4 regions of the Allorhizobium sp. DMC15 genome follow, and region 3 is predicted to be linked to each of the others. Evidence: riboswitches for the same ligand, from Rfam matches in the RefSeq annotation. Region 3 holds a riboswitch; each other region holds the start of a gene.

Region 1 (7,269 bases), on a different contig from region 3:
TCGGCACTCGCGTGCGCATCTTCGTGCCGGTTTCTGATATCGTCGTCGCCACAGAGCCGGCCGAAGGTCTCTCCGCGCTCAACCGTCTGGCCGGACACATCGTCAAATTCGAGGAACGCAATGGCGGGAGCGTCACGCTGACGGTGGATTGCTCCGGGCTCCCCATGGTGGTCGAAGTCACACGGCGTTCGTGCCGTGAGCTCTCTCTGGTGCCGGGAAAGCCGGTGCATCTCTTCTTCAAGACCGTCGCGATCGCGTCGGAAGGCCTTTTCCGGCAATCGGGGTCGAGTCTGGCCAAATAGGATGTCAGCCTTCGTCGTCGCCGCCCTTGCGCCCCTCTGTGACGAAATCGGGTGCCTGCATGGTTTCGAGCCATGCGAGATCGTTTTGGAGCGCCATGCGGCTCTCCGCATCCATCCGCCGACAGGCGGCCAGCAGCGTCTCGCCGAACGGTGTCAAACCAGCCCCGCCGCCGCTTTTTCCCCCGTGTCGAGTAAAGATCGATGGCTCCCGGAACATCCGGTTGATCTCATCCGTCAGTAGCCAGGCCCGCCGGTAGGACATGCCCATGGCCGCCCCCGCCGCCCGGATGGAGCCGTGCTCGACGATCAGCGCGAGCAGTTGCGCCTTGCCAGGTCCAAGCCGTGCCCCGTTGGCGAGATCGATGCGAAGGGTCAGGCGGAGGGTGCCGGCCATCGCGTCAGCCGATCACCTTGCCGGGGTTCATGATCCCTGCGGGGTCGAAGGCCTGCTTGATGCGTCGCATCAGTTCCGTCTCGATCGCCGGCCGGCTGGCCGCCAGTTCGTCCCGCTTCAACTGACCGACGCCATGTTCCGCCGAAATCGAGCCCGTGTGTTTGTGGACGACCGCATGCACGACGGCATTCACCTCGCGCCAGCGGGCGATGAAGGCGGCCTTGTCGGCGCCTATGGGCTGGCTGATGTTGTAATGGATATTGCCATCGCCGAGATGGCCGAAGGCGCAGATCCGTGCGTCCGGCATCAGCGCAAGCACGGCGGCATCGGCTTCCGCGAGAAAGGCCGGAATGCGCGAGACCGGCACGGAGACGTCGTGCTTGATCGACCCACCCTCGGGCTTTTGCGCATCCGACATGCTTTCGCGCAGGTGCCAGAATGCGTCCTGCTGGGCGATCGAACTGGCGATCGCCGCATCTGCAATGAGACCCGCCTCATGAGCCTCGGCAAGAAGTTCGTGCATCATTGTCTCGGCGGTTTCTTCCGAATCCGAGGTGGAGATATCGACGAGGGCGTACCACGGATGCGCCGAGGCGAGCGGATCGCGCACGCCGGGAATGTGCTTCGTGGTGAATTCGATCCCGATACGCGGCATCAGTTCGAAGCCGGTCAGTGCCGATCCGCAGCGTTGCGAGGCCTTTTCGAACAGCTGAAGGGCCGCATCCGGAGAGGCAAGTCCCACATAGGCCACCTGCCGCCCGCGCGGACGAGGCACCATCTTCAGCACCGCCCCGGTAATGATCCCGAGCGTGCCTTCCGCGCCGATGAAGAGGTCGCGCAGATCATAGCCGCTATTGTCTTTCTTCAGCCGTCTGAGGCCATCCCAAATTTCGCCGGTCGGCAGCACCACCTCCAGCCCCAGGCAGAGTTGGCGCATGTTGCCATAGGCGAGTACCGCCGTGCCCCCGGCATTGGTGGCGAGATTGCCGCCGATCCGGCATGAGCCTTCCGAGCCCAGAGACAGCGGAAAGAGCCTGCCATGCGCTTCCGCCGCCTTCTGCACGTCGGCGAGGATCGCACCACCGTCGGCAACGATCACGTCAGCGACGGGATCGACCTCGCGGATCTTGTTCATCCGTTCCAGCGAGAGCAGCACGTCCTGCCCGTCCTCGCGCGGTACCTGACCGCCGACAAGTCCCGTACGACCGCTCACAGGTACGATGGCCGTGCCGGTCTCTGACGCAAGCTTCATGATAGCGGATACCTCGGCCGTCGATCCGGGCTTCAGCACAAGCGGCGAGGCACCGTGGTAAAGGCCGCGATTTTCGGTGAGATAAGGCTTGATGTCCTGCGCTGCGGTCAGGGCATTCGCTTCGCCGACGATGTCGACAAAGGCCCTGAGACGTTCCGCAAGGCTCGTGGTCACGGTCATCTGGTCATCCCTCGCTGTTGCGCGGAGCGGCAGCCCGCATCAGGCGGTCATTGATCGCTTCTCCCAACCCGTCGTTGGGGATCGACTGAACGGCGATACCTGACGCTCCGGACGCATCCGCACGCTTCAGGTAGTCGAAGAGATTGCTGGCCGCTTCGGCGAGATCGCCGCCTCTGCTGAGGTTGAACACGGCCTTCGCGGTCGTCGCGCCGGATATGTTGCCGCTTCCGAACGCGATCAAGGCTTCGCCTTCGCCGACAGCCGTTGCGTTCAGCCGGACAGAAGCATTGGGTGCATAATGAGAGGCGAGCATCCCGGGCGCTTCGATGGCGGCCGTTCCCGATGCCTTCGGGCGCTGGACGGTCCTGCCGGTCACCGCCTCGATCTCCTCGACCGCCACGCCGCCCGGCCGCAGAAGGCGAATCTCGTTTTCCTCGATTTTCAAGATGGTCGATTCGACGCCGACCGGGCAGGGGCCACCGTCAACGATGATCTCGATCTTGGACCCAAGATCGGCCTCCACATGCTGTGCCGTCGTCGGGCTGATGCGCCCGGACGAATTGGCACTCGGCGCGGCAAGCGGCCGCCCGAAGCTGCGGATCAGCTCTGCCGTGAAGCCGACCGGCACCCGGATCCCGACAGAGTCGAGCCCGGCTGTGGCCAGCGCATGAATGCCCGAATTCGTCTTCAGCGGCAGGACCAGCGTCAGCGGACCCGGCCAGAAGGCCTCGGCAAGACGCCGCGACAGCGGATCGAACACCGCGTACCGCTCCGCCATCGCGAGATCCGCCATATGGCAGATCAGCGGATTGAAGCGCGGCCGCCCCTTCGTCTCGTAGATCGAGGTGATTGCAGCCGGATCGGTCGCATCGGCAGCCAGTCCATAGACGGTCTCCGTCGGAATGGCGACAGGACGGCGTGACCCAAGCACCGCGACAGCTGCCGCGATTGCGGCCTCTGCCCCGTCTTTTTCACCGATCGAAATCACCCGTGCCATGCGTCCGCCTTGCCCTTTGCAAAGCCCGTGAATAGCGCGGACCGAGGGCGGTGATCAAACCTCTTTTTCCGCAAGGCGCAGTCAAAGGTCGCACCCCCGAAATCAAGGGGTATTGAATTGTTCAAATTTTAAATAGCGGCGTAACCGAAAGAAAGAAGTCTTCTGCCTATGATGGTCGTCAAGGTCCAAAGACTGCCTCCAATATTGGGACGTATCAGATGCAGCAAATGAAGAACCCGGCGGCCAGCATTGCGCTTCGCGTCGCGACCGCCATGCACCAGATGGGCATTGACGGCCTGCCGCGCAATTACGAGCTGGTCTATGAAGCCTATTCAGGCAGCAACCCGGAACTGGTGCGTGATTTCATCGCCCTCGGCAAGGTCAAGACGCAGGAAGCACTCGATGAACTCGGTCGCAAATATCTGCCACACCAGCATGAGGATGGTCTGCTCAGCCGTCAGAATGGCCAGGTGCGCGCCGAGATGAGCAATTTCATCTCGCTGCTGAATGAAGAAAAGATCTCGCTCACCGATTACGGCCGCGTCATCGGTCACGCCTCCCGCACCATCCTGACCGAAGCGGATCTGGAAGGCACGCCGCTCGGCCAGTCGATCAAGATGCTGAAGGCGGCGACCGAGAAGCGGGCCCACCAGAACAGCAACGTCGTCCGCGCCGTGGTCGACAAGACGGCGGCTTTGGCAGACCTCCAGCGCGAGGCGGAGGAAGCCGAAGCGGCGAAATTCGTCGATCCGATGACCGGACTGGCCAGCCGCCGCGCCTTCAACAAGGCCGTCGCCAAGATCTATTCCAATCCGGAAATGCCGGTTCTCTGCGGCGTCGCTGTCGGCGAAATCGACGATTATGCCCGCATTCAGGAACAGATGGGCCCGACCGTCGCCGAGCGCCTGTTGATGCAGGTCGGCAAGGTTCTGGAAGCCGTCTCCGGCGGTGGCGATCTCGCCTGCCGGTTTGATGGCGGCCGTTTCGGTCTTCTGCTCTACACGTCGGATCAGGATGAGATCAGCCGAGTCGTCGACCTCGTGCGCGGCAAGCTGAAGGCGAGCGCCCTTGTTGGCTCGAACGGTGGACGCAGCCTGGGCCAGCTTTCCATGTCCTTCGGCATCTGCTTCTCGGAGCAGGCTCCGAACGCCTTCGACTTCACCAACTTCGCTGAGAAGGCGCTCGCAACGTCCAAGGCAGCGGGCGGCGACACCGTTACGGTCTATGGTGCGTCGGATTACGTCTCGAAGGACTGGCTGCTCTACAAAAAGAAGCCGGTTGGCGGCTTCGGCGCCTGATTCTGACGGATTGGTTCAGAGCTTCGCGATGATCTTGCGAAGCTCTGCATCGCGCGCCCCGAGCATCAGCACATTGCGCAGGGCTTCTTTGGGATCATGGGTCCGGAACAGCAGGCCGTTCTCACGGATCGAGCGGTCGATCGCCATGGCCTTTGTCTCTGCTTCAGGCTTCACCGCGACGGCGAAATACATCCGGGAATAATTCTGCCGGATGCGTTCGAAGAATGTTTCGCTCTCGCCGATCTCCGCAAAGAAATTGGCGATATAGAAGGCCCAGCGCACATCGGCATATTGGGCGAAATTCGTCCGCGCGGCCGTCACGTGACAGTAGCCCAGATGCGGACTGTCGGTCAGCGTGCGGTGAAAGATGATTTTCGGAAACTGAATGGACCGGTGGAAGGAATTGATCCTGGTATGCGTCGTGTCCGCTGCCGCTTCCAGCCGCTTGCCGGTTCGCTCCGCCACTTCCTCATAGGTGAGATAGCGCCGCTGCTCAGGCACCCAGTCGTCGCGATGGCGCGAAATGCGTCCGGTTCGCAGGAATTCGGTATGCGCCGCCTTGACTGGAGCCGCAGTCTTGTCGGTCTTGGATGCCGCGAAGTATCTCAGTTTCTGCATGGTGACGCTCTGACGGTGCCCGGCTTTGTATCTTGAGCTTACCGCAGCATGGTTAATCATGATTTGATGGTATTCTGCAGCGCCGAGGTTTCGCGAGGCTTGCCGCAGCGCAAATCTTTGGATCGTCCTTCGATTGCCCGTTTGCGCCATGGTTGAAACGAAGAAATTCATCCTGTTGCTGCAGTTTCCGGAAATATAAGGGGAATCTCTGTTTTCTCTCCGCGTTTTCAGATCCTGTGGCATGTCGCAAACGATTTCGGCCGTGTCGTTTCGCAGTGCAGCGCCCCCCGGTCGACTGTGTTTAGATGATAACAAGCTCGAGGTGCCGCCCTGCTAGGGAGGGTGGGAAATCGGGAAGCCGGTCGAAATCCGGCGCTGCCCCCGCAACGGTGGTGGAGAATGCGCTTCGGCACAAAGCCACTGGGGGAGACCCTGGGAAGGCGCCGGCGCGGTCCGCGAATGGGCCACTCCAGAGCCCGGAAACCAGCCTCGGGAAACGAACAATCAAGGTCGCGGCGGGCGGCCGGGGATAGCCGTGTTCTGCCCATCCCAAGGGGCGGTTCCCTGCTGCGCTCCTCATCCGCCGATATAGGATAACGAGGACGACATGGACCTGCAGACCACGGCATTGCGCCAGTTGAAGAACCGCCGCGAAGGCTTCAGCCTTGAACAGCCCTTTTACATCGACCAGGATTACTTCAAACTCGACATGGAGACGATCTGGTATCGCGACTGGCTGTTCATGGGCCACGACTGCGAGATCCCGCGCGCCGGCAACTACTTCACCGTTCAGGTCGGCGATTATCCGGTCGTGATCGTGCGCGGCAAGGATCAGGTCATCCGCGCTTTCCACAACACCTGCCGCCACCGCGGCCACCGCGTTTGCACCCAGGACAAAGGCGCCTCCGCCAAGCTCGTCTGTCCCTATCACCAGTGGACCTATGATCTCGATGGTTCGCTGGTCTTTGCCCGTCAGATGGGCGAGAACTTCGACAAGGCCGACTTCGGCCTGAAGACGGTCCATTGCGAAAGCGTCGCCGGCTACATCTTCATCTGCCTGGCCAACGAAGCCCCGGATTTCGCCCCCGTTCGCGCTTCGATCGAGCCTTACATGGCGCCGCATCGGCTGTGGGAGGCCAAGGTCGCCCACAAGACGACGATCATCGAGAAGGGTAACTGGAAGCTCGTCTGGGAAAACAACCGTGAATGCTACCACTGTGCGGGCAACCACCCAGAACTCTGCCGCACCTATCCGGAAGCCCCGACCGCAACCGGCGTCCAGGGCGCCGGCGACGATCCGTTTATTGCCGAACACTGGCAGCGCTGCGAAGCCGCTGGCCTGCCGTCCGAGTTCAAGATGGACCCTTCGGGCCAGTTCCGTACTGCCCGCATGCCGCTGATCCAGGACGCCGAAAGCTACACCATGTCCGGCAAGCGCGCCGTCAAGAAGCCGCTCTCCGCCGACGTGCCGATCAGCCACATCGGTACCATGCTGCTCTTCCACTATCCGACGACCTGGAACCATATCCTCGGCGATCACGCGATCTCCTTCCGCGTCCTGCCGATCTCGGCGGAGGAAACCGCCGTCACCACCACCTGGCTGGTCAACAAGGATGCCGTCGAAGGCGTCGACTACGACCTCGAAGAGCTCACCCATGTCTGGACCATGACCAATGACCAGGACCGCTCGATCGTCGAGGAAAACGCCTTCGGTATCCGCTCGCCGGCCTATGAACCGGGCCCCTATTCGGTCGATCACGAGGGCGGCGTCATGCAGTTTGTCGAATGGTATTCGAACTTCATGATTGAGCGTCTGCAGGGCGACAAGGCCCGCCTCTCGGCGGTGGCATAAAGATGAACATCGCGGTCAACCCATACCGTCACGTCGACGAGATGCATCCCTGGTCCGACCGGGAGCATCTGCTCGAATGCGTTGCCGTCACGCCGGAAGCACCCGACGTGATGACCTTCACCTTCAAGCCGAACAAGCCGAACCTCTGGTTTCGTTACCAGCCCGGCCAGTTCGTCACGCTGGAGATCCCGGTCTCTCCCGAGCCGGTCATGCGCACATACACGCTCTCTTCCAGCCCCTCGCGCCCTTATACGGTCGCGGTCACGGTGAAGGCTCAGGCCGAAAGCATCGGCACCCGCTGGATGTTCGACAACCTGAAGCCGGGCATGGCGCTGAAGGCTTTCGGCCCGCTCGGCGACTTTTCCTATGCCCGCCA
Region 2 (7,269 bases), 470 kb from region 3:
TGGCTCGGCCTTGTCGGAAGCCTTGCGCAAGCGCGCCATGCCGGACAGCACCCTGACAGGTGAAGCCAATCTCCTGGTCTTCCCCAATCTCGACGCAGCCAACATCTCGCTTGGCATCGTTCGCACGATGATGGACGCGCTGCATGTCGGCCCGATCCTGCTTGGCGCCGCTCTGCCTGCCCACGTGCTGTCGACCTCCGTCACATCGCGCGGCGTGGTCAACATGGCAGCCTTGGCCGTCGTTGAGGCCTCCCAGCCGGAGGCCTGAGGCGGTCAGGACAGGCTTCCCGCTCGGAAGCCAGGCCCTGAAACTCGGAGTGTTCGAATGGAGAGTATCGAAACGCCCCGCCTCACCTTAAGGAATTTTCGGGTGGAGGATGCCGAGGATCTCTTTGCCTATCTGCAGGAACCGTCGGTCAGTTGTTTCCTGTCCATGAAACTTGACGACATGGGCACCGCGAAGGCGGAGGCGGAAAGTCGGAGCCAAAGCGACGAATACATTGCGGTTTGCCTAAGCGGAACGGATAAGCTTATCGGCGATCTGTTCGCGGTACCGGAGGACGACACGGTCTCGGTTGGATGGAACTTCAATCCGGCCTTTTCCGGAACAGGTCTTGCGTCCGAGGCCGCGCGCGCACTGTTTCAATGGCTTTTCTCGGTCAAGCAGGCGCGCAGGCTCTATGCCTATGTGGAGGATAACAACATCCCATCCCAGCGCCTGTGTGAGCGGCTGGGCATGCGCCGCGAAGGCCTGTTCATGGAATACGTGTCTTTCCGAAACGGGGATGACGGTCTCCCGATTTACGAAAACACCATGCAATACGCGATCCTGCGAAAAGAGTGGGACGCCCGAATTGGATCTGTCGCTGGGTGAGAAAGCCAGTCAATCGAAACGGGGCCCAAGGCCGCTGACAGTTTGACGCCACACGAGGCGCGCCCGAAAAAATCAACAACGGGAAGCGCGCAGATTTGACGCTGGACAAGTCAGAGCTGTAACCCTGAAATTGTATCCCTGAGAATCTAGGGTCATTCGATGGGGCAAGAGGGCGTGTATTTCGACCTAGTGAACTGGCTCGACCAACAGGAGCAGTTCGAACCGTCCACATTTCTGCAAAAGCTTCAGGCCAGTTATCAAACCGGCGCCGTGATCTATGTCGACGGTGTGATCGGCTCCGAACGGCTGAAACTGAACAGACTGGTTCACAGCAGGCCGAGCGACGCCAAAAGGACCGCGCGGCTCCTCATGGAACGCCCATTGCGCGACCAGCTCTTGTACGTCTTTTCCGAAATCGAACCGGTTCAAATCGATCTGGCAGCCCTATCAGCGCCTCATCCAAGCGGCCGGTTCAGCTTAGGAGATAACACACGGATCGGCGTGGGCTATCCGCTGCTGTCGCATCCTGGACGCCGCGCCTGCCTTCTTGTCCAGGCAGAGGACGAGAAGGACAGATGGGGTGACTGGCGTCGCGTGAATGACCGCGATGTCTCAAGCCTTGCGGGGCGACTGCATGCGCGGCTCGCCAAGTCGACCACACGAAAGCCGCAGCGACGCCGCAGTAAGACGCTGCTGACACGCCGTGAGACCGAGACACTGGCCTGGATCGCCGCCGGCAAGAGTTATTGGGAGGCCGCGATCATACTCGGCATCACGGAGCGTACCGTACGTTACTTTATGGCCAATGCTCGCGACAAATTGGAAGTCGTCAACAATGCCCAGGCGGTCGCCGAAGCCGTCTGGCAAGGGATTATTCCCCGCCTCTCCGACCGCACGCCCAACTGACGGAAGTCGGGACGATCCATCATATCATAGATTGCAATCCGTGAAGCTGGCGCCACCGCCAGTTTCAGGAATTTCCTATGAACTCCATGTTGTCCGCTCCGACGGTCTTCAAGGAGTTCAGCATGATCAGGATCATCAACGGCGCACGACGCCAGCAGTTTCCCGCCGATATCGACGCCATGCATCGGTTGCGTAAGCGTGTCTTCCATGACCTGCTCGGCTGGGACGTGCAGGTGCGCGACGCCTGGGAAATCGACAACTATGACCGCGCGAACCCGCTCTACGTCCTGTCCTACGGTGAAAGCGGGGCGCTGCGCGGGGCTCTGCGGCTGCTTCCCACGCTTGGTCCGAACATGCTCGACGACACCTTCCCCCAACTGCTAGGGCCGGGCCCCGAAATACGCAGCGCCGCGATCTGGGAATCGAGCCGCTTCTGCATCGATCCGGAAATCTCCCAGGATCGCGCTAGCAACCAGGTGACGATTGCTGCAGCAGAGCTCATGTGCGGTGTCGGCGAACTTGGACTTGCCTCGGGTCTCAGCCACATCGTCACGGTCACGGATGTCTTCCTCGAGCGGATGTTCAAGCGCATGGGTTGCCCCGGCGAACGCATCGCCGACCCCCAGCGCATCGGAACGGTCCAGGCGGTGGCTGTCTCCTGGGAGGTTAGCCACGATCTGCTCAATCGGATGAAAGCCGTTGCCGCGATCGATGGCACCGTCTTGGAGCAACCGATGACGCTGGCTTCCGCGCGCGCTGCATGACGCACGGGGAGCGGTTGCCTTGCCAGGCCGCAGCCGCTCTCTCACCCGTCATTTTACTTTGGCGCCAACTGCCTTATGGTGTCTCCGGAAACACAAAACCGTTGTGTACCGCCAGGCACCCCGGTCGGAGCCATGAAACCACTGACCAGACTGCTCGCCCCCCTGATGGCCATCGCCTGCCTTGCAGCCACCCTGCAGGACGCCAGAGCCACGTCGCTGGCATGCGAGAGGCTGCGAGAACGACTTGTTTCGGCGCGGTCCACGGTCTCGTCCGATGACATCAACCGCTATGCCGGAGCCATTGCGCAGCAAAATCTCGAACTGCGCAAAGCTCGGCAGGACCAGCGGCGGCTGCGCTGCCTCACCTCGTCGATCACTACGATCCGCGCCGATGGCGGCAGTGACTGTGGCGATCTCGCCAAGGCACTTGAACGCATGGAGCGCAACAGGGAGATCCTGACCAGCAAGCTCGTCGAGCTGCGCGAGGGACTGGGCGAAGCTGAAACGGCGCGGCTTGAGCAGGCGCTCGCCGATCATGGCTGCGATAGCGGAAGCACCGTCGTCTCTGCGCCTGAAGAGCCCGAACGAGTTCCATATCTCGACACGCTGGCTGAACCCTATCGACCGGATCGCGCAGCTGAAGCGGCCCTCTCCTTCCGACCGTCGATCGGCATGCTGCCGACCGGCGATGTCCGCACACTCTGCGTGCGAACCTGCGACGGTGGCTTTTTCCCGATTTCCTCACGCACGTCCGCCATCAACTTTGCCCGGGACGCCGCGCAATGCCAGCAGATGTGTCCCGGTGTCGAAACCGAACTCTTCTTCCATTCGGCCAGTTCCGGCGAAACCTCCGACATGGTATCCGCCGCGACCGGACAGCCCTATCGCGACATGCCCAATGCCTTCGTCTATCGCACACGCCGGCCGGCGGAGGATCCGCAATGCCAGTGCGATTTCGGACGTTACCACCAGAGGATGACCCCGCGCCCGGCCGTGCCGGACTATCAGTCGTCAATCCTTACCGTGAAGCCGCAAGACGCGCCGGCAGCCCGGGTCGACGCAGTGATCCCCGCGCCAGTACGAGAGCTCGACGCGGCAGCGCTCAACGTCCGTCGTGTCGGCCCGGTCTTCCTGCCTCCGCAAACCGGCAGCATCGACCTGACGAAGCCCGCAGCTCCCGGTCCGCAGCCTTTGCAGGAATAGCGTTTCTTACGTAAGTTCGTCGGAGCCCGCGCACGCCGGCCATTGCTCCTCGAAGATCAGATCGTCGAGGGCGAGGCGCCTTCGCCACCCCTTCACCTCCAGCTCGGGCCGATCGTAGAGTTCCGCGACGTAACCAAGACAAAGATAGCCAATGATCTCGACGCGCTCCGGAATGCCGAGGATCTCTTTGGCGTCTGCCTCGTGAAAGATGCTGACCCAACCGACACCGACCCCTTCGGCACGGGCGGCAAGCCAAAGATTTTGAATGGCGCACACGGTCGAATAGGCATCCATGCGCGGATTGTGGGTCCGACCAAGCACGACGGGCCCGGCCCGATCCGGGTCGCAGGTGATGCAGATGTTGAGAGGCGCCTTGCGGATACCCTCCAGTTTCAGCGCCCGGTACGCGCTGCGACGTTCATCCGGAAACATCGCCTCCGCCTCTTCGTTCGCGCGTCTGAACGCCTGCCAAATCGCCTCTCGCTGAGCTGCACTGCGAATTAGCAGAAAGCTCCAGGGCTGCATGAAGCCCACGGAAGGCGCGGCATGGGCGGCTCCCAACAGGCGGCGCACGAGATCGTCCGGCAGCGGATCGGGAAGGAACTGATCGCGCACATCGCGGCGCGTATGGATGGCGCGGTAGACGGCGTCCTTGTCTGGCTCGGCAAAGGGCGCTGTCCGGACGAGAAACTCGTTCGGTTTGTCGTGCATCGTAATCCCCACAATGCGCAACCACCCGCCGTCCACGCGGGTTCGGTCTATCTCGCCAGGCCGGTCTTCTGACTGAGCATCATCCGCGACGTGCGCCTTCCCGGATTCCTCCAGTGGCTGGGTTTCCCCTGACACGTCACATCCGCCTCACAGCGTTGGGCACGTGCCGGATTTTCACCGGCTTCCCGATTCTCCCGCCTTGCGGCAGGCACCTGACACAGGTGTTCTACTTGACGGAGATTGCGGAGGACAGACCAAAAGCGACAGCGTCACTCAGGCTGGGGGAAATAGCGCACGAAGGCGAAGGCCGTTCCGTCCGGAGCCCAGTTCGGCACATTGATCGATCCCTGCCCGCCGAAGAACTCGATGAGCGTCTCGACATTCCCGCCATCGGCATCCATCAGACGCAGCCGAACCTGCTTGTCACGCGGGTGCCCTGTCACGTCGGCATCATAGGAGAGGAACAGCACCTTCTTCCCATCTGGCGACGGATGCGGGAACCAGTCGCCATAGTCGTCGGAGGTGAGCTGCTGCAGGTCGCTACCATCCGTGCGCATCCGCCAGATCTGCATAGTGCCGGTGCGGCTGGAATTGAAATAGATCCACTGGCCGTCAGTCGAATAGTCGGGACCGTCATTGTGCCCCTCGCCCTGCGTCAGCCGCCGCTCTGGCCCGCCTTTTGTCGGGATCGTGTAGATGTCGAAGACACCGCCGCGATCGCCGCAATAGGCAAGTTCCTTTCCGTCCGGCGACCAGCCATGCCAGTAGGACGGCATCTTGTCAGTGACCTGGCGCGGTTCGTCGTCCCCGTCACCCAACATATAGATGCAGGACTTGCCGAAGAGCGTATGGTCCGAGAAGGCGATCGAGGCACCGTCCGGGGAGATCCCGTGGTCGTTGTTCAGCCGAACAGCAAAACCGGTATCGATCAATTCCGGCTCCGGATCCTCCTCATCGAGCGGCAGGGCATAGAGCAGCCCGTCGCCGTTCACGACGAGGAACTCGCCGTCCCGCGACCAGTTCGGCGCCTCGACGAGGTCTTCCGTCTGCCAGACGACCTCGCATTCGCGGGTGTTGATGTCAAAGATTTCGACGGAACTGCGCATGCTGCTTCCTCTCGCCCGTTCCGGATCACTCAGCGATCACGGAATCGGTTCGTGATCGGATAGCGACGATCGCGTCCGAAATTCTTCTTGGTGATCTTCACGCCCGGTGCCGACTGGCGGCGCTTGTATTCGGCGAGATAGAGCAGGTGCTCGACCCGGTGCACGGTTGCGATGTCGTGACCGCGTGCGACGATCTCGTCGACACCCATTTCCTTCTCGACCAGGCATTCGAGAATGTCGTCGAGAACAGGATAGGGCGGCAGTGAATCCTGGTCGGTCTGGTTCGGCCGAAGCTCCGCAGACGGGGCCTTTGACAGGATGTTGGCAGGGATCACCTCGCCCGAGGGACCGAGTGCACCCGGGGGAACGTTGGCATTGCGCCAGGCCGACAGCGCATAGACCTGCATCTTGTAGAGGTCCTTGATCGGGTTAAAGCCGCCGTTCATGTCGCCGTAGAGCGTCGCATAGCCGACCGACATTTCCGACTTGTTGCCGGTTGTCACCACCATCGAGCCGAACTTGTTGGAGATCGCCATGAGGATCGTGCCGCGCGTGCGGCTCTGCAGGTTCTCCTCGGTGATGCCGCTCTCGGTCCCCTCAAACATGTCCGAGAGCGACGAAAGGAAGCCCTCGACCGGGTCCTGGATCGGCACGATGTCATAGTGGCAGCCGAGCGCCTTGGCGCAGGCCTCGGCGTCGGCAAAACTTTCCTGCGAGGTATAGCGGTAGGGCAGCATGATCGTGCGCACACGCTCTTCGCCCAGCGCATCGACGGCGATCGCTGCACAGATAGCCGAATCGATACCGCCCGAGAGACCGAGCACCACGCTCTTGAAGCCGTTCTTGTTGACGTAATCGCGGAAACCGAGCACGCAGGCGCGGTAGTCAGCCTCTTCCTTCTCAGGGATCCGCGACATCGGCCCCTGATCGCAGCGCCAGCCTTCGGCCGTGCGTCGCCAGGTCGTGACTGACAGGGTCTCCTCGAACTGGCTCATCTGGAAGGCGAGAGACTTGTCACCGTTGAAGGCAAAGCTCGCGCCGTCGAAGACCAGTTCGTCCTGTCCGCCGAGCTGGTTGGCGAAAATCAGCGGCAGGCCCGTCTCGATCACTTGGCGCAGCGCCACCTGATGACGCACATCCACCTTGCCGCGATAATAGGGCGAGCCATTCGGCACGAGCAGGATCTCCGCACCCGTCTCGGCCAGCGTCTCGCAGACGCCGAGATCGTTCCAGATCTCTTCGCAGATCGGAACGCCGATCCGAACACCCCGGAAGTTGACCGGCCCCGGCATCTCGCCTTCGACAAAGACGCGCTTTTCGTCAAACTCGCCATAGTTTGGCAAATCGATCTTGTCGCGGAAGCCGAGAATCTTGCCACCATCCAGGATCGCCACGGAATTGTGCCGCCCCTTCTCGCCCTGCCGCGGGAAGCCGACGATCACGCCTGGCCCGCCGTCAGCGGTATCGGCCGCAAGCGTCTCGACGGCCTGGAGGCAGGCTTTCAGAAAAGCCGGTTTCAAAACCAGATCTTCCGGCGGATAGCCGGAAATGAAGAGCTCCGTCAGAAGCAGGAGATCGGCCCCCTGCCCGGCCGCTTCGGCGCGCGCCGCGCGCGCTTTGGCAAGGTTGCCAGTCACGTCGCCAACCGTCGGATTGAACTGTGCCACTGCTATACGCAGGACGTCGGAGATCTTCTTTGCATCGC
Region 3 (7,269 bases):
TGGCCTCGGCATAGGCGACGAAGGCCCCGGCATTTCCAGCTCCGCCCTCGGTCAGATAGGTCCAGAGCGCCTGGCGGTCGTCGTCCGCACAGGCCTGGAATGGAGAAAGCCCCTCGTCCGGCTTGTCGTCGCCGGGTAGCACGACGATGACAGCGCCGCTGCGACGGGCTGAGGCATGCAGCGCTTCCAGCGCATAGTGGAAGTAGCTCGCCCCGCCCAGCGCCCTGACCACGATCAGCCGCGCATGACGCGCCGTGCGCTCGATATAGGTATCGACCGACATGGGGTGCTTCAGCGTCATCAGGCTGGCCAGTCGCCAGCGCAGCGCATCTGTGCCCCTCGCCTCCACGGCGGCTGCGATCGCAGCCAGCTCCGTGTCGGCCGCCGAGAGAAACAGCACGTCCCCCGGCGTCTGGCCAAGATCGATCGCCTCGTCGCCGTCGCTGATCGATCCCTTCTGGGCGAGAAGCAGGTGCATGGATCAGACAGCCGCCGCCTGGACGTCCTCGACGACAGACCCGAAATCCCACTCATGCAGGCCGATCACCACAAGCCGCGTCTCGCGCTTTTCAGCCGACGTCCAGGGACGATCGAAATAGGTGTCGATGCGGGTGCCGACGGCCTGGATGACAAGGCGCATCGGCTTGCCCGGCACGTCGATGAAGCCCTTCAGGCGCAGGATGTCGTGCTTTTCGATGACCGGCTTCAGGCGGTCGATGAAGTCTGCGGGATCCTTGATCGCGCCGAGCTTCAGGACGAAACTTTCGAACTCGTCGTGGTCGTGATGATGGTCGTGGTCTTCGCCCGAGGCATGCAGCGCCTCATGCTCCAGCTCGTGATGCGACTTGCGGTTTTCGATGTCGTCTTCGGTGCTGGCGCCGATCCCGAGCAGGACGAGCGACGGCACTTCGCCATTCTTCGCCTCGATCATAGAAGGCTTGCGGGTAGTCCGACCGGTCACCTCGGCGCGTACGGCGGCGATACCGGCTGCGTCGAGCAGGTCGGTCTTGTTGAGCACGATGAGGTCGGCGCAGGTCAGCTGGTCCTCGAACAGTTCCTCGATCGGGCTCTCGTGATCGAGGCTGTCATCCTCGGCGCGCTGGGCGGCGACGGCATCATGGTCATCAGCGAAACGACCGGCAGCAACGGCGGCGCTGTCGACCACGGTCACGACACCATCGACGGTCACGCGGGTGCGGATGTCGGGCCAGTTGAAGGCGGCGACCAGCGGCTGCGGCAAGGCGAGACCCGAGGTTTCGATGACGATGTGGTCAGGCTTCACGCCGCGGTCGAGCAGCTTCTGCATCGTCGGCACGAAGTCGTCGGCCACCGTGCAGCAGATGCAGCCATTGGTGAGTTCGATGATGTCGTCCTCAGTGCAGTTCTCTGCGCCGCAGCCCTTCAGCACGTCGCCATCGACGCCGAGATCGCCGAATTCGTTGATGATCAGCGCGATCTTCTTGCCGCCGGCATTGGTCAGCATGTTGCGGATGATGGTGGTCTTGCCCGCCCCGAGAAAGCCGGTGATGACGGTGGCGGGGATTTTTTGCTGCAACATGGTTCAACCCTTCATTTTCAGCGGCAGTCCAGCCGCAACGAAATAAACGTCTGCCGCTTCGGCGGCGATGGCTTGGTGGAGACGGCCGGCATGGTCGCGGAAGGCGCGGGCCATCTTGTTCTCGGGCACGATGCCGAGGCCGACTTCATTGGAAACGAAGATGACGGTGGCCTGGAGTTCCCCAAGACTGGCGCCGAGTGCGGCGCCTTCGGCGTCGACGTCACGGCCCTCTTCCATCATCAGATTGGTGACCCAGAGGGTCAGGCAGTCGACGAGGATGACGCGTTCGGGCTGGTCGAGCGCCTTCAGCGCGCCGACGAGATCGAGCGGCTCCTCATGCGTCGTCCAGCCGTCATCGGCTCGGTCGGCCTTATGGGTCTCGATGCGGGCGCGCATCTCGTCGTCCCAGGCGCGGCCCGTCGCCAGATAAAAACGGTCGAGACCCGTCTCTCGCGCCATACCTTCGGCAACACGAGATTTGCCAGAGCGCGCGCCACCGAGAACCAGGATGGATCGGGAATGGGAAGCGGTCATGGCGTGCCATGACCTTCGGCCGCGCGGACGCGGTCAAAGGCGCATGCTCCTAGCATGCGCGAACCATAAAACGATGCGCGGCCCGAAAAGACGGACCGCCATCGGCGGGTCAACAAGACCCCGCGGATGCGAAACGTCGCCAAGACAACCTCCGTGTTGGCAACGGGGATTTCTCCCCAGGTGGGCCCTATGCCCGTCACGGATGGCAGGTCTCCTGGCTCGCAGGTCTTGGCACAAAGGCCGGCGGTTCTTCCTCGCCTTCCCGGAATGTGTCGCGATATGAGAGGCGGACGATTCGTAGAAAAAGAGGCGTCCTGCCCCGGCTGTTCATATCGCCACTCCAGTGGCTTTTCCCACCCGTTTCAATCGCCAGCCGACCGCACCATGCGATCCGTCGCCATCAATCTCCGCAGGCAGGATGGAAGACCCTCGCTGCAATACAGTCGCGGGGTCGGCTGCGTTCGGCTTGCCCGGCATGGGTCCAGGCCTTCGCATTCCCTTTTGCTCTCCGGCCGACGTGTCTGCCGCCCGGAAACCATCCGCCAGAAGGATTAAGCCCGGGCCTCAGCCAAGTCAATCACAGGAGCGGCGCCGGACCGCACACAAGCGGCAAGGCGCCCTTGCCGATGCTCAGGGTTTTATAGTGAGGCAGTCTTCCGAGGCAGCCGGATCACACCCACCGCCAAGGCGAATCGCCCCACGCGCGCCCTGATCCACAGTCGTTTCAGGTTTCATCTGGGCCACCGGACGTGCCGGCTGGTAAGGATAGGCAGATTTATCCCCAGAGGTAACCGGGAGCACAGGCGGAGCCACCATTTCGACCGGCGCAGGCTTGGGAGGTGTCGGCGCACTTGCCGGAGCGGCTTGAGGCGCGGGTGGCATGACCTTCGGCGTGGCACTGGCGATTGGCGCAACGCGTGGCGTGGGTCCGATTGCAACCTCCGGGTCACTCTTCAGCCTGGTCGAGGTCATCCTCGGAGCCGGCACGATACGAACGGTCGGATGGACAAGAGAAAAATCGGATCGGATCCGCGATGCGATCTCTTCGGCCAGGGCCCCTCGGGCAAACCGGGGATCGTCGGTCGAGGCATTGACGACGTATTTTCCTTCCGCCACCGGCTCTCCCGTTTCGACGGAGGTCACGGTCACCGTGAAATGCGCCCGTTCCATGCGCCGCCTTGCCCCCTCGCCGTGATCGAGCCGGTCGATCTTCACCATGAGAACGACGCGTTCCGCGCCCGGCGGGGGCTGCGTAGCGGCAATTGCGGCCGAGACCCGGGCGTCGACGCCCGAGATCAGATCCAGAGGCATGCGGGCATCGGCGATAACCGTGACGTTCCGGACATAATAGACGAGATGTTTCGGAAACATTCGGGCCTGGATGCTCGCACAGGATGCCAGGCACAGGACGAGCCCGAACGCGATTGCGGTGCGCAGACTGCGAGCTGACATGACGACTCCGGCGGTGATTCTGTCCGCCAGAGCATCCGTCATTTATGGTTAGTGCCGAGTTAACTCGCGGGGTCAAGCGCCGCAAACAGCGCGGCTGCGGCAGCATATTCGCCGTAGCGCGCCTCGCGCCGGGCTTCGGCCTCTTCGTCCGTTCCCCAGTGCTCGCTGGTCCAGTCTTCGTCGACATGGGCAAGCGTCCAGACCGTGTCGAGGTCGAAGGCGCCCTCGGCGAAGGCAAGCGCGAGCACGGCGGAGCCGGTCAGCGTGGTCACAACGTTAAGGCAGGAAATCCGGAACGCATCGCGGTAGGCTTCAAGCGCCTTCGCATAGGCCGCGATCGCGGCTGCTGGCTGCTCCTGATGCATCACGCCCTCAACGAGGATCAAGCGCGCCTGATGCGCGGTGGCGATCCAGGCCAGCACCGGATCCCAGTTCTTCGCCTGGCGTTCGACCAACTCCTTCGGCGCATCGGCGCGGTAGCAGAGAAGATCGCTGCCGGCGAAGCGGACAATCTCGTCAAAGACCTCGTCCAGACTGTTTGCGACAGCATCGATTGCCGTGTTCGCGAGTTTGGTGATCGGCATGGTGGCTGGATCGATGAACTCGCCCTGCGCCGCCCATTCGGCGACGACGAGATCGGCAGCTTCGCGGGTCGGAAGCGTCAGCGTCTTCTTCGCCGGCGTCTTCACCGGCTTGCCGTCGAGCAGAATGGAGAAACCGTCTACTTCTTCGGCAACCGCCACGGCCGTATAGAAGCGCTTCGGCAGCGGACGCTTCATCTGGATCTGGGCGCGGCGCACCGGATCCTCGTGGCTGTGCTCGGGGATGAATGTGCCGAAGATGTCCTTGTCGAGCTCGTCGCGCATGATGTGCTCCTAATGAATATAGGCCAGCAGGTCGGCCGGTCGTTCGACAACGGCATCGGCACCCGCCTTCCAGAGATCGTCGATGGCGGCATAGCCCCAGGCGACGCCGATGGCGGTCGCACCGGCGGCTTTCGCCATCTGCATGTCATAGATCGCGTCGCCGATGACGATGGTTTCGCGGGCAACGATGCCGGCTTCGTCACAGCATTCCGTCACCATGGCAGGGTGCGGCTTTGACGGGCAGTCGTCGGCCGTGCGGCAGAAGAGGAAATGGGGCTTCAAGCCATGACCTTCAAGGATCATCTCCAGCCCCCGCCGCGACTTGCCCGTCACGGCGCCGAGCCAGATATCCTCGCGGGCGATCAGGGCGTCCAAGACCTCGCGAATCCCATCGAACATAATCTCGCCGAAACCGGAAACGCGCCGCACGTCGGCAAAGATCGCCTTGTAATGGGCGGCCATGGCGACCGCCTCGTCATCGGCATGCGGCTTGCCGTCCATGCGGGTAATCGCGATGTCGAGCGTGAGGCCGATGATCGACTTGGTCGTCTCCACAGCCGGCTCGGGCTTACCGAAGGCGACGAAGGTGTGGCGCATGACTTCGTGGATCAAGCCGGCGCTGTCGACCAGCGTGCCGTCGCAATCGAACAGGACCAGCTTCATTCGGCGTCCCTGTCGCCATCCGCCTGGTCGAAGCCAAGCAGGTTCCAGGACTGCACCATGTGGGGAGACAAAGGCGCCGTGACCTTCAGCCGACCGCCATTCGGATGTGGCAGGTCGATGTGGCGGGCATGCAGATGCAGGCGCTTCTGGATACCGCCGGGGAAATCCCAGTTGTGGTCATCGATGAAGTATTTGGGATCGCCAATGATCGGGTGACCGATATGCAAAGCATGGACGCGCAGCTGGTGGGTCCGGCCGGTATAGGGCTCCATCTCCAGCCAGGCGAGGTTCTGGGCCGCCGTGTCGATGACACGGTAGTAGGACACTGCGTGATCCGCGCCCTCCTCGCCATGCTTGCAGACGCGCATGCGGTCGCCTTCGTCGGTCTGGTCCTTGGTCAGCCAGGTCGAGATCTTGTCCTCGTGCTTGCGCGGGACGCCCCTCACCAGCGACCAGTAGATCTTCTTGGTGTCACGCTCGCGAAACGCCGCCGTCAGCTTCTGGGCGGCGCCGCGCGTGCGGGCCACGACGAGCACACCCGAGGTGTCGCGGTCGAGGCGATGCACGAGGCGTGGTTTCTCGCCCTTCCGGCTTGTCCAGGCTTCCAGCATCTTGTCGATATGGCGGGTCAGGCCGGAGCCACCCTGCACGGCAAGGCCGGCGGGCTTGTTCAAGACGAAGACCTTTTCGTCTTCGTGCAGGAGCATGCGCGACAGGAGTTCGTGGTCGTCGCCATGTTTCAGGTCGTGGCTGGCGATCGGGCCAGTCTTCTTGGCGTCGACGTCCATCGGTGGAACGCGCACGACCTGGCCGGGCTGCACGCGCGCATCGGTCTTCACACGACCGCCGTCGACACGCACCTGGCCGGAGCGCAGCAGTTTCTGCAGCGCGCCGAAGCCGAGACCCGGATAGTGGATCTTGAACCAGCGGTCGAGGCGCATGCCGGCCTCGTCTGCCTCCACGGTGATATGTTCGATGCCGGCCATCTCGGTTCTTTCGTTCTTGCAAGCGGGCATTGCCCTTTGTCCGGAGCCTTTAGTTGATTTCGGCCCTGAAGGGAAAGCAGAAATGAAATGGGCGTCTCAGAACAGGCTGCGGCCCAGCAAAAGCCCCGCGAATGCGGCCCCGAGGGCCAGAACGAGGCTTGCTGCGACATAGGCGAAGGCAGAGGCGGTCGCGCCACGCTCGATCAGCGCCATCGTGTCGAGTGAGAATGAGGAGAATGTCGTGAAGCCACCGAGGAAGCCGACGACGATCAGAAGTCGAAGTTCGGCGGACGCGTCGAACCGGCGGGCGACCAGCTCGGTGAGGATGCCGATAGCAAAGGAACCGACGATGTTGACCGTCAGGGTGCCCCAAGGAAAGGACAGGCCCATCAGACGGGTCATGCCGAGACCAACGAGGTAACGCGCGACCGAGCCGATCGCGCCGCCGAGGGCGACGAGCAGGATATGGAACATGGTGGCCTCCGATGCATGAGCAATGCACCGCTTCAAATGCCAGCGAAGCCCGCCGTCAAGCCCTCACGGCCGCGCGAAAGTCCTCGACAAACCGGCGCAGCGTCTCCCAGTCGGTGAATTCGTGGTCGCGACGGCTATCTGTCGGCGCCTTTTCCTGCGCCGCCATGCGTTTCATCATCCAGCGTTTGAAAAAATCATATTCGCTGTATCGAAGCGCGCCGGCCGCATGATGCACAAGGGCAGGCTTCCAGCCGGTCTCAGCGAGCAGAGCATCGGGGAAATGCCGCGCCTCCTGGCGCTCCTCTTCCAGTTCGCTGCGGATCAGCAGTGTCACCGATACGAAGGCCGACGGCACACTGTTCAGCCATGCCGCTTCCTGCCGGACGAAGGCGACGAAGGATGCGGGGTAGCGGGCTGCATGAATGGGGGCGCAGAGAATGGCAGCATCGGGCCGCCCGAGGGCAAACTCACCGCCGAGGCCGACATCGAACATCAATGCCCGATCGCCGCCCGCTTCGATGTCCGCAGCCAGTGCCTCGGCGATCTTGCGCGACTGGCCCTCCACTGTTGCATATCCGACAAGGATGATCATGGTCTATGGCTCCTGTCTCCAAAGGATGGAGCCAAGGCTAAGGCGTTTGGCGAGGGGCGCCTTGATCTGCCGCAAACGAGCGAAAAACCCCGCAGAATCAGCCTGTTTGGTCACTCAAGCTTTACTCAAATGTCCGCGTTCGAC
Region 4 (7,269 bases), on a different contig from region 3:
GCTCCTTGATGGTGCCGATGCGCTCCTGGACCTTTGTCAAACCGGTCTTGTAACCGGCGACCAGGGCCTCTGCCCGATCCTCGACGCCGAAAATCGTGCCGAGGTTGAGCAGGTCGACGAACATGTCGTCCATGGTGGGTTTGGCCTTGGCCATGATGTGGCTGCAGGATTCCGTCAGTTCATAGACCTTGATGCCAAAGGGGCTGAGCGTCTCGGGCGTCACTTCGCCGCCGACCTTCATGCCGTAGTTCCAGCCGGCAAAATAGAAATCGGCATCGGCTTCGAGCAGGACCTCCTTGCTCGGATATTTGGGAGAAAGCTCGGGCAGTTCCTTCACACCTTCGCGCAGGCTCTCATCCAGCGTCTTCCAGCCAGAGATGCCGGTATAACCGACCATGCGGTCCTGCAGTTTCAGGGCCAGCATCATTTCGGTGAGATTGACGTCATTGGAGACTGCGCGTTTGGGGGCCTCCTCGAACGTGACATCGCGGTTGCAGCTCTTCACCGTGACAGGAAAGGCGCCGGCTGCCGAAGCGGCGAGGACAGCGATGAGGAATGTGGCGGCGGAGGACAGGCGGAACGAGACCATCTTGGTTCTTTCGAAATCAGGAGTTGGCAAGGGAGAATGAAAAGCGCGAGGAGCCGGCACTCGCCATATGCTGGCGTTCGGCGAGAACGCCGAAGGTGCCGGAAATGGCATGGTCGGTCAGGACCTCGTCGGGGTGGCCGAAGGCCGTCATGCGGCCCGACTGCATCAGCGCGACATGGGTGGCGAAATCGGCTGCGAGATTGATGTCGTGCAAGGTGGTGACGATTGTCAGCCGCAAGGTGGCCAGTAGGGCCAGGATCTCCAGCTGATGACGGATATCGAGATGGTTGGTCGGCTCGTCGAGGATGATGACCTCCGGATTTTGCGCGAGCGCGCGCGCCACGAGAACGCGCTGCTTCTCACCGCCGGACAGCGTGGAGAACTGACGGGACGCAAGGGAGAGCAGATCCAGATGTTCCAGTGCATGGCGGGCTTCGTCGCGGTCCTGCGCAGTCCAGCCGGTCAAGCCTTCCCGCCAGGGTACGCGTCCCATCAAGACGACGTCCTGGACGGTGAAGGGAAAATCGGCCGGCATTTCCTGCAACACGACGGCAACCCGGCGGGCAACCTGACGGGGCGTCAGATCGGCGATGTCCTGGCCATCGACTTCTACCCTGCCCTCAAGCGGCGTCACACCGCGATAGAGGCAACGCAGAAGTGTCGTCTTGCCGGCGCCGTTCGGGCCTACAATGGCGAGGCGATCCCCGCCCCCGATCGAAAAGGAGACGTTGCGCACAAGAAACTGCGAGGTTCTGGGTCCCCAACCGAGGTCAACTGCCCTGACGGATATGCCCCTGGTATCACAACTCATCGTCCAACCCTCCCCAAGAGAAAGGCAGCGGTCACGCCGTGTATTCCAGCAGGCCTGCTGAAACTATCGCTGATGATGTCCGGCAAGTCTTTCCTCCGCAGGACTTCTCCGGAGGCAAAATGGCAACCATGAAGCCGCGCGAAAGACGCGGTCTGCAAGCCAGTTCGTATCCATCGGAACACCCCGTCCGCTACGTTTCTCACTCATCTGACGGCAGGTCTCCTGGCTTGCGAATATCTGTCGTCCATCTGCCTTCCCACGATCGCTCGCAGTGGCCCGACGCTTTCGCGCCGCGAGAATGGACGGCAATCCGCTTACAGTTGCGGGGGCAGCCACGGTCTTGGTCCCTACAGGGTCTTCCGCACCGTGTTCCCTATTAATCCCCTCGGAGTCATCCGGTGGGGGAACCGTCGCCTCCTGCATAGAGCCTCCGCGACAGACTGGTCAAGCATGTCCTGCGTCAATTGTTCGATATGTAATAACATTACATTCGTCAACCGATTTTGATCGCGGAAGCGGAATTTTCGTCAGGCCATCGAATTGTTGGTCTTTCAAGGCACGGACCGCAGGCGATCTGCTGCGTGCTCATCGATCAACCGTGCGCCGCGCTGCCGCGTTGCGTAGCGCCAGACCCACTGGATGCTGACCAACAGCCGCTTCTCGAAGTTGACGAGCAGCCAGACATGAACGATCGCCCAAAGGAACCAGGCAAGGCGCCCCTTCAAATGCCATCGGCCGAAATCGAATATTGCGGCGTTGCGGCCGATGACTGCGGTATTGCCCCGGTTGCGAAAGGCGAACGGTCCCGGGGTTCTGCCGGACAAGAGTTCCGCGCGCAGCGCCTTCCCCAGATAGGTGCCCTGCTGCTTGGCCACTTGGGCAAGTGCCGGCAGGGGTTTTTCGTCAGCGCCGAGGGTGAGTGCCGTGTCGCCGAGTGCGTAGATGCCCGGCCGGCCGGGCACGGTAAGATCGGCATTGACCGGGATACGGCCCGCAGCGCCGGGTTCGACGCCGAGCCAACGGGCAGCCGGTGACGCCTTGACGCCGGCGCCCCAGACGATGGAACCAGCGGGGAGCCATTCTCCCGCGATACGAATGCGTGTCGCCTCTATCTCTTCCACTGCGGATTTCACACGGATTTCGACGCCGATCCGGGTCAGATAGTTCGCGGCATAATCGGCCAGATCCTCCGGAAAGCCCGCCAGAATCCTGGGCCCCGCCTCGACCAGCAGAACGCGAAACTGGTCGTGAGCGAGGCTGTCGAAGTCATTGGCGATCATGAAGGTGCCGAGTTCCGAGATCGCTCCTGCCATCTCCACGCCTGTCGGGCCGCCACCCACGACCACGCTCGTGAGAAGCCTGCGCTTCTCGCTCTCGTCCGTGCTGCGTTCGGCCCGTTCGAAGGCGAGCAGAAGGCGGTGGCGGATCTGGCGGGCCTCGTGCACCGATTTGAGGCCGGGCGCGTGCTTGTGCCAGTCGGGATGACCAAAGTAATTGTATTCTGATCCCGTCGCGATGACGAGGCGGTCATAGGAAATGCGGGCGCCGTCGGCGAGCAGCGCCTGCTTTGCCTCCACGTCTATCCCGGAGACTTCGCCCATCAGCACGCGGATGTTGTCATAACGCGCAAGGGTGCGACGAATCGGTTCTGAAACGTCGGCGGGTGAGAGGGCGGCGGTTGCGACCTGGTAGAGCAGCGGCTGGAACAGATTGTGGTTGCGGCGGTCGATGACGGTAACCCTGACATCACTGTTGCCGAGCGCTTTTGCGCAGGCCAGGCCGCCGAAACCCGCACCGATGATGACCACGTGTGGCTTCGTCATCCTTTTTCTCCCATGCCTCGCGTTGAAGTCCATCCGACAAACAGAAGCCGCCGGCGAATGTTCCGGGGGAACCGTCGCATGAAACTGCGGTTGGAAGGGAGATGAAAACGCAGGAGATCAAAATGGGTATGAACGGTCCAAAGGACGGCAAAGCAGGAACGACGGACCAGTCCCCGCGCTGGGAAGGGCCACAGGAGAACCGGCCACGCGGCTATCTGCCGGCAGAAGACAACCCCGACATCGACCGCGATGCCAAAGGCGAAAACCTGTCGGACCCGGTCAAACGGAACCTGGGCGATGCAATGAAGACATCGGACGACGACGCACAGTGAGCCTAGCGCCGAACTCGAAGAGGGCGCGGGGTCAGACAGTTCTTGCAGAGAGAGGAACACACGCGCGCACATGATTGCGCTTGGTGCCAACCAGTACCGATCGCAGTCCGTCAAAAACCATGTTCCCGCTGTGGAACAATTGGAACTCTGGGCCGTTTGATCGTCAGTATGTTCCCCCAACCTCCCCCGGCAGCCTCAGGGCTCCCACCTCGATCCCGCTTCGGCGGGATCGTTTTTATTTGGGCAAAGAGTGCGATCGATCGTCGCCCGCCACCGGTTTCAAGGATTGCTGATATCGCCGGTCGCGCTTGGCGGTAAGCCGGGAACGGAATCGTGCCGTGTCGGCGCATCGGTTGGGGCCGTTTGGGTGTCATCCTGTAGCAGTTCAGCGGCAAACACCATGACGAGCGCAATCGCCAAGGCGGCCAGTATCGCCACGAGTTGCCATTTCCTGTTCATCTGCTCTCTCCCTGATCGGACACGAGTTCCAACCGGCCAAAAGCTGGGTGGTTCCTGGCGGCTGCTTGCCTCGGCGCCATTTGACAGCGGCTCGCAAACTTGGCAGCACTGTTTCCATCGGGGAGGCGAGGTGTCATGGCGCGGCGCAGTGAAGGACAGACAAGACTGGACGATGCCGCGCGGGCCGGCTGGCTCTACTATGTTTCGGGTCGCACCCAAGATGAAATCGCAGCCCTCATGGGCATCTCACGTCAGAGCGCTCAACGTCTGGTCTCGTTGTCGATCGCGGAACGCCTGATCAAGGTCCGGCTGGATCATCCGATTGCGGCCTGCCTCGAACTGGCGGAAGCGCTGAAGGACCGGTACGGTTTGCGGCAGGTTGAGATCGTTCCCTCCGATCCCGAATCGGAATCGGCGACGGTGGGCGTGGCCGAAGCCGGCGCTGCGGAACTCGAACGCTGGCTCAAACAATCCGATCCCCTGGTTATCGCCATGGGGACCGGCCGCACGCTGCGCGCCATGATCGACCAGTTGTCGCCGATCGAGTGTCCGCAACACAAGATCGTCTCGTTGACCGGCAATATCAGTCCGGACGGGTCTGCCGCCTATTTCAACGTCATTTTCTCGATGGCGGATGCGATCAAGGCGCCGCATTTTCCCATGCCTTTGCCGGTCATCGTCTCTTCCCCCGAGGAAAAGGCGTTGCTTCATGCGCAGCCGCTGGTCGCGCCGACGATCGCGCTCGGACAGAAATCCGATGTTACCTTCGTGGGTATCGGAGATATCGCACTCACAGCCCCCCTCCTCGTCGACGGCTTTTTGAAGCGGGACGAAATGGAGGACCTTCTCAAGGCCGGCGCCGTCGGCGAAATCTGCGGCTGGATCTTCGGTGCCGACGGAAAACTCCTCGATCATCCGGTCAATGACCGGGTTGCCAGCCTTCACATTCCCTCCCGTGAACGCTCGACTGTGATCGGCATGGCACGCGGCAAGCGCAAGCATGCCGCCATTCTCGCCGCCGTGCGCGGCGGTCATATCAATGGCTTGATCACCGATGAAGAGACGGCCAAGCAGCTCTTGAAGCGGTGAATTCCGCAAGTTTTTCTCTCGATTTTTCATAGACTTGGCTTTCCGTTGCGGCATTGCAGCGAAGAATCCCGCTTGACTTTGCACGCGCGGCAAATGAGTAATTGCCCATGAGCAAAGCGAATGCTCATTATTCTTCTGGGAGGAAGACATGAATTTGAAGACGATTTTGCTGGGCGCCTGCTCAGCGCTGGCGCTTGCCGGCATGGCCTCGGCTGAAACCCTCACGATTGCCACCGTCAACAACGGCGACATGATCCGCATGCAGGGCCTGACCTCGGAGTTCACCTCCAAGAACCCGGACATTCAGGTCGAGTGGGTGACGCTTGAGGAAAACGTTCTGCGCGAGCGCGTGACGACAGACATCGCCACCAAGGGCGGCCAGTACGACATCATGACGATCGGTACCTATGAAGTTCCGATCTGGGCCAAGCAGGGCTGGCTTCTGCCGCTCGAAAATCTCGGCGCCGATTACGACGTCGACGATCTGCTACCGGCCATCCGCTCGGGTCTGACCGGCGATGACGGCAAGCTCTATGCCGCACCGTTCTACGGCGAAAGCTCGATGGTGATGTATCGCAAGGACCTGATGGAAAAGGCGGGACTCACCATGCCCGACGCTCCGACCTGGGAGTTCATCGCCGACGCCGCCCGCAAGATGACGGACCGCGCCAACGACATCAACGGCATCTGCCTGCGCGGCAAGGCCGGCTGGGGCGAGAACATGGCCTTCCTGACGGCGACCTCGAACGCCTTCGGCGCTCGCTGGTTCGACGAGAACTGGAAGCCGCAGTTCGACCAGCCGGAATGGAAGAACACGCTCGACTTCTACGTGAAGCTGATGAACGACGCCGGCCCGCAGGGCGCATCCTCGAACGGCTTCAACGAGAACCTCGCACTCTTCCAGCAGGGCAAGTGCGGCATGTGGATCGACGCCACCGTCGCTGCCTCCTTCGTCACCAATCCGAAGGATTCGACGGTCGCCGACAAGGTCGGTTTTGCACTGGCTCCCGACACCGGCCTCGGCAAGCGCGGCAACTGGCTGTGGGCCTGGAACCTCGCGATCCCTGCCGGTTCGCAGAAGTCGGCCTCGGCCGAGAAGTTCATCTCCTGGGCAACCAGCAAGGCCTATCTTGAGCTCGTGGCTTCCAAGGAAGGCTGGGCCAACGTTCCTCCGGGCACGCGCACCTCTCTCTACGAGAACCCGGAATACCAGAAGGCTGCGCCGTTCGCGAAGATGACCCTCGACTCGATCAATGCAGCTGACCCCAAGAACCCGACCGTCAAGCCGGTGCCTTATGTCGGCGTGCAGTTCGTGGCCATCCCCGAGTTCCAGAGCCTCGGCACGTCCGTCGGCCAGCTCTTCTCGGCAGCTCTTGCCGGCCAGATGTCGGTCGATGATGCCCTTGCTCAGGCTCAGAGCCTGACCGAGCGCGAAATGACCCGCGGCGGCTACATCAAGTAATCGGCTTACCTCCCGAAAACCTCCGCCCGGACTGCGGTCCGGGCGGATCGAGGTTTCCCAAATCCGACGACACCCATGCCGCTTCGGCATGCTGTTTGCGCAACGCGCCTGTGACGGCGTTTCGGCCTCGTTCACACGGCTACCAAGGCGGGCTCTCCCATGGCTACGGAAAACACACGGACCCTGGCACGTCTGATGATGGCGCCGTCTGTCGGGCTTCTGCTGATCTGGATGATCGTGCCGCTGTCGATGACGCTGTGGTTCTCGTTCCAGAACTACAACCTCTTGAACCCTGCCAATGTCAGCTTCGGCGGTCTGTTCAACTACCGCTATTTCTACACCGATCCCGCCTTCTTCCAGTCGATCTGGAACACCCTGCTGATCGTCGGCGGCGTTTTGCTGATCACCATCGTCGGCGGAATTCTGCTCGCCCTGCTGCTCGACCAGCCGATCTTTGGCCAGGGAATCGTGCGCATCCTGGTGATCTCGCCGTTCTTCGTCATGCCGCCTGTCGCCGCGCTGATCTGGAAGAACATGATCATGCATCCGGGCTATGGCGTTCTGGCAGACATCAACCGCGCCATCGGGCTGAAACCGGTCGACTGGTTCGCGCAGTATCCGCTGTTTTCGGTCATCGTGATCGTCGCCTGGCAATGGTTGCCGTTTGCGACGCTGATCCTGCTCACGGCCCTGCAATCGCTCGA

Evidence for each region. Region 3 has a riboswitch for cobalamin ahead of cobU (bifunctional adenosylcobinamide kinase/adenosylcobinamide-phosphate guanylyltransferase). Riboswitches for the same ligand answer to the same signal wherever they lie in the genome.
Region 1: it holds a riboswitch for cobalamin, as region 3 does, so the genes downstream of both, ACT53S_RS04555 (aromatic ring-hydroxylating oxygenase subunit alpha) here and cobU (bifunctional adenosylcobinamide kinase/adenosylcobinamide-phosphate guanylyltransferase) in region 3, are expected to answer to the same signal.
Region 2: it holds a riboswitch for cobalamin, as region 3 does, so the genes downstream of both, bluB (5,6-dimethylbenzimidazole synthase) here and cobU (bifunctional adenosylcobinamide kinase/adenosylcobinamide-phosphate guanylyltransferase) in region 3, are expected to answer to the same signal.
Region 4: it holds a riboswitch for cobalamin, as region 3 does, so the genes downstream of both, ACT53S_RS00390 (ABC transporter ATP-binding protein) here and cobU (bifunctional adenosylcobinamide kinase/adenosylcobinamide-phosphate guanylyltransferase) in region 3, are expected to answer to the same signal.

Annotation. Positions count from the first base shown of each region.
Region 1 is NZ_JBQUZB010000001.1:939,568-946,836, forward strand. Features, by position in the region: gene modC (molybdenum ABC transporter ATP-binding protein) at 1-302, shown strand, start outside; gene ACT53S_RS04530 (winged helix-turn-helix domain-containing protein) at 307-696, opposite strand; gene ACT53S_RS04535 (FAD-binding oxidoreductase) at 701-2,128, opposite strand; gene ACT53S_RS04540 (L-threonylcarbamoyladenylate synthase) at 2,133-3,125, opposite strand; gene ACT53S_RS04545 (GGDEF domain-containing protein) at 3,344-4,423, shown strand; gene ACT53S_RS04550 (DUF6656 family protein) at 4,439-5,041, opposite strand; cobalamin riboswitch at 5,345-5,547, shown strand; gene ACT53S_RS04555 (aromatic ring-hydroxylating oxygenase subunit alpha) at 5,649-6,893, shown strand; gene ACT53S_RS04560 (hybrid-cluster NAD(P)-dependent oxidoreductase) at 6,896-7,269, shown strand, end outside.
Region 2 is NZ_JBQUZB010000003.1:619,650-626,918, forward strand. Features, by position in the region: gene ACT53S_RS17285 (NADP-dependent malic enzyme) at 1-268, shown strand, start outside; gene ACT53S_RS17290 (GNAT family N-acetyltransferase) at 326-874, shown strand; gene ACT53S_RS17295 (helix-turn-helix transcriptional regulator) at 1,034-1,780, shown strand; gene ACT53S_RS17300 (acyl-homoserine-lactone synthase) at 1,903-2,544, shown strand; gene ACT53S_RS17305 (DUF2865 domain-containing protein) at 2,677-3,747, shown strand; gene bluB (5,6-dimethylbenzimidazole synthase) at 3,754-4,458, opposite strand; cobalamin riboswitch at 4,500-4,689, opposite strand; gene ACT53S_RS17315 (TolB family protein) at 4,728-5,564, opposite strand; gene ACT53S_RS17320 (NAD+ synthase) at 5,594-7,269, opposite strand, start outside.
Region 3 is NZ_JBQUZB010000003.1:149,707-156,975, reverse strand. Features, by position in the region: gene cobN (cobaltochelatase subunit CobN) at 1-478, opposite strand, end outside; gene cobW (cobalamin biosynthesis protein CobW) at 482-1,558, opposite strand; gene cobU (bifunctional adenosylcobinamide kinase/adenosylcobinamide-phosphate guanylyltransferase) at 1,562-2,092, opposite strand; cobalamin riboswitch at 2,280-2,647, opposite strand; gene ACT53S_RS14995 (hypothetical protein) at 2,723-3,544, opposite strand; gene ACT53S_RS14990 (ATP12 family chaperone protein) at 3,604-4,410, opposite strand; gene ACT53S_RS14985 (HAD-IA family hydrolase) at 4,420-5,073, opposite strand; gene ACT53S_RS14980 (RluA family pseudouridine synthase) at 5,070-6,059, opposite strand; gene crcB (fluoride efflux transporter CrcB) at 6,156-6,533, opposite strand; gene ACT53S_RS14970 (flavodoxin domain-containing protein) at 6,589-7,125, opposite strand.
Region 4 is NZ_JBQUZB010000001.1:82,728-89,996, reverse strand. Features, by position in the region: gene ACT53S_RS00395 (ABC transporter substrate-binding protein) at 1-589, opposite strand, end outside; gene ACT53S_RS00390 (ABC transporter ATP-binding protein) at 606-1,400, opposite strand; cobalamin riboswitch at 1,596-1,827, opposite strand; gene ACT53S_RS00385 (NAD(P)/FAD-dependent oxidoreductase) at 1,952-3,223, opposite strand; gene ACT53S_RS00380 (hypothetical protein) at 3,346-3,555, shown strand; gene ACT53S_RS00375 (hypothetical protein) at 3,835-4,014, opposite strand; gene ACT53S_RS00370 (sugar-binding transcriptional regulator) at 4,150-5,103, shown strand; gene ACT53S_RS00365 (ABC transporter substrate-binding protein) at 5,252-6,565, shown strand; gene ACT53S_RS00360 (carbohydrate ABC transporter permease) at 6,725-7,269, shown strand, end outside.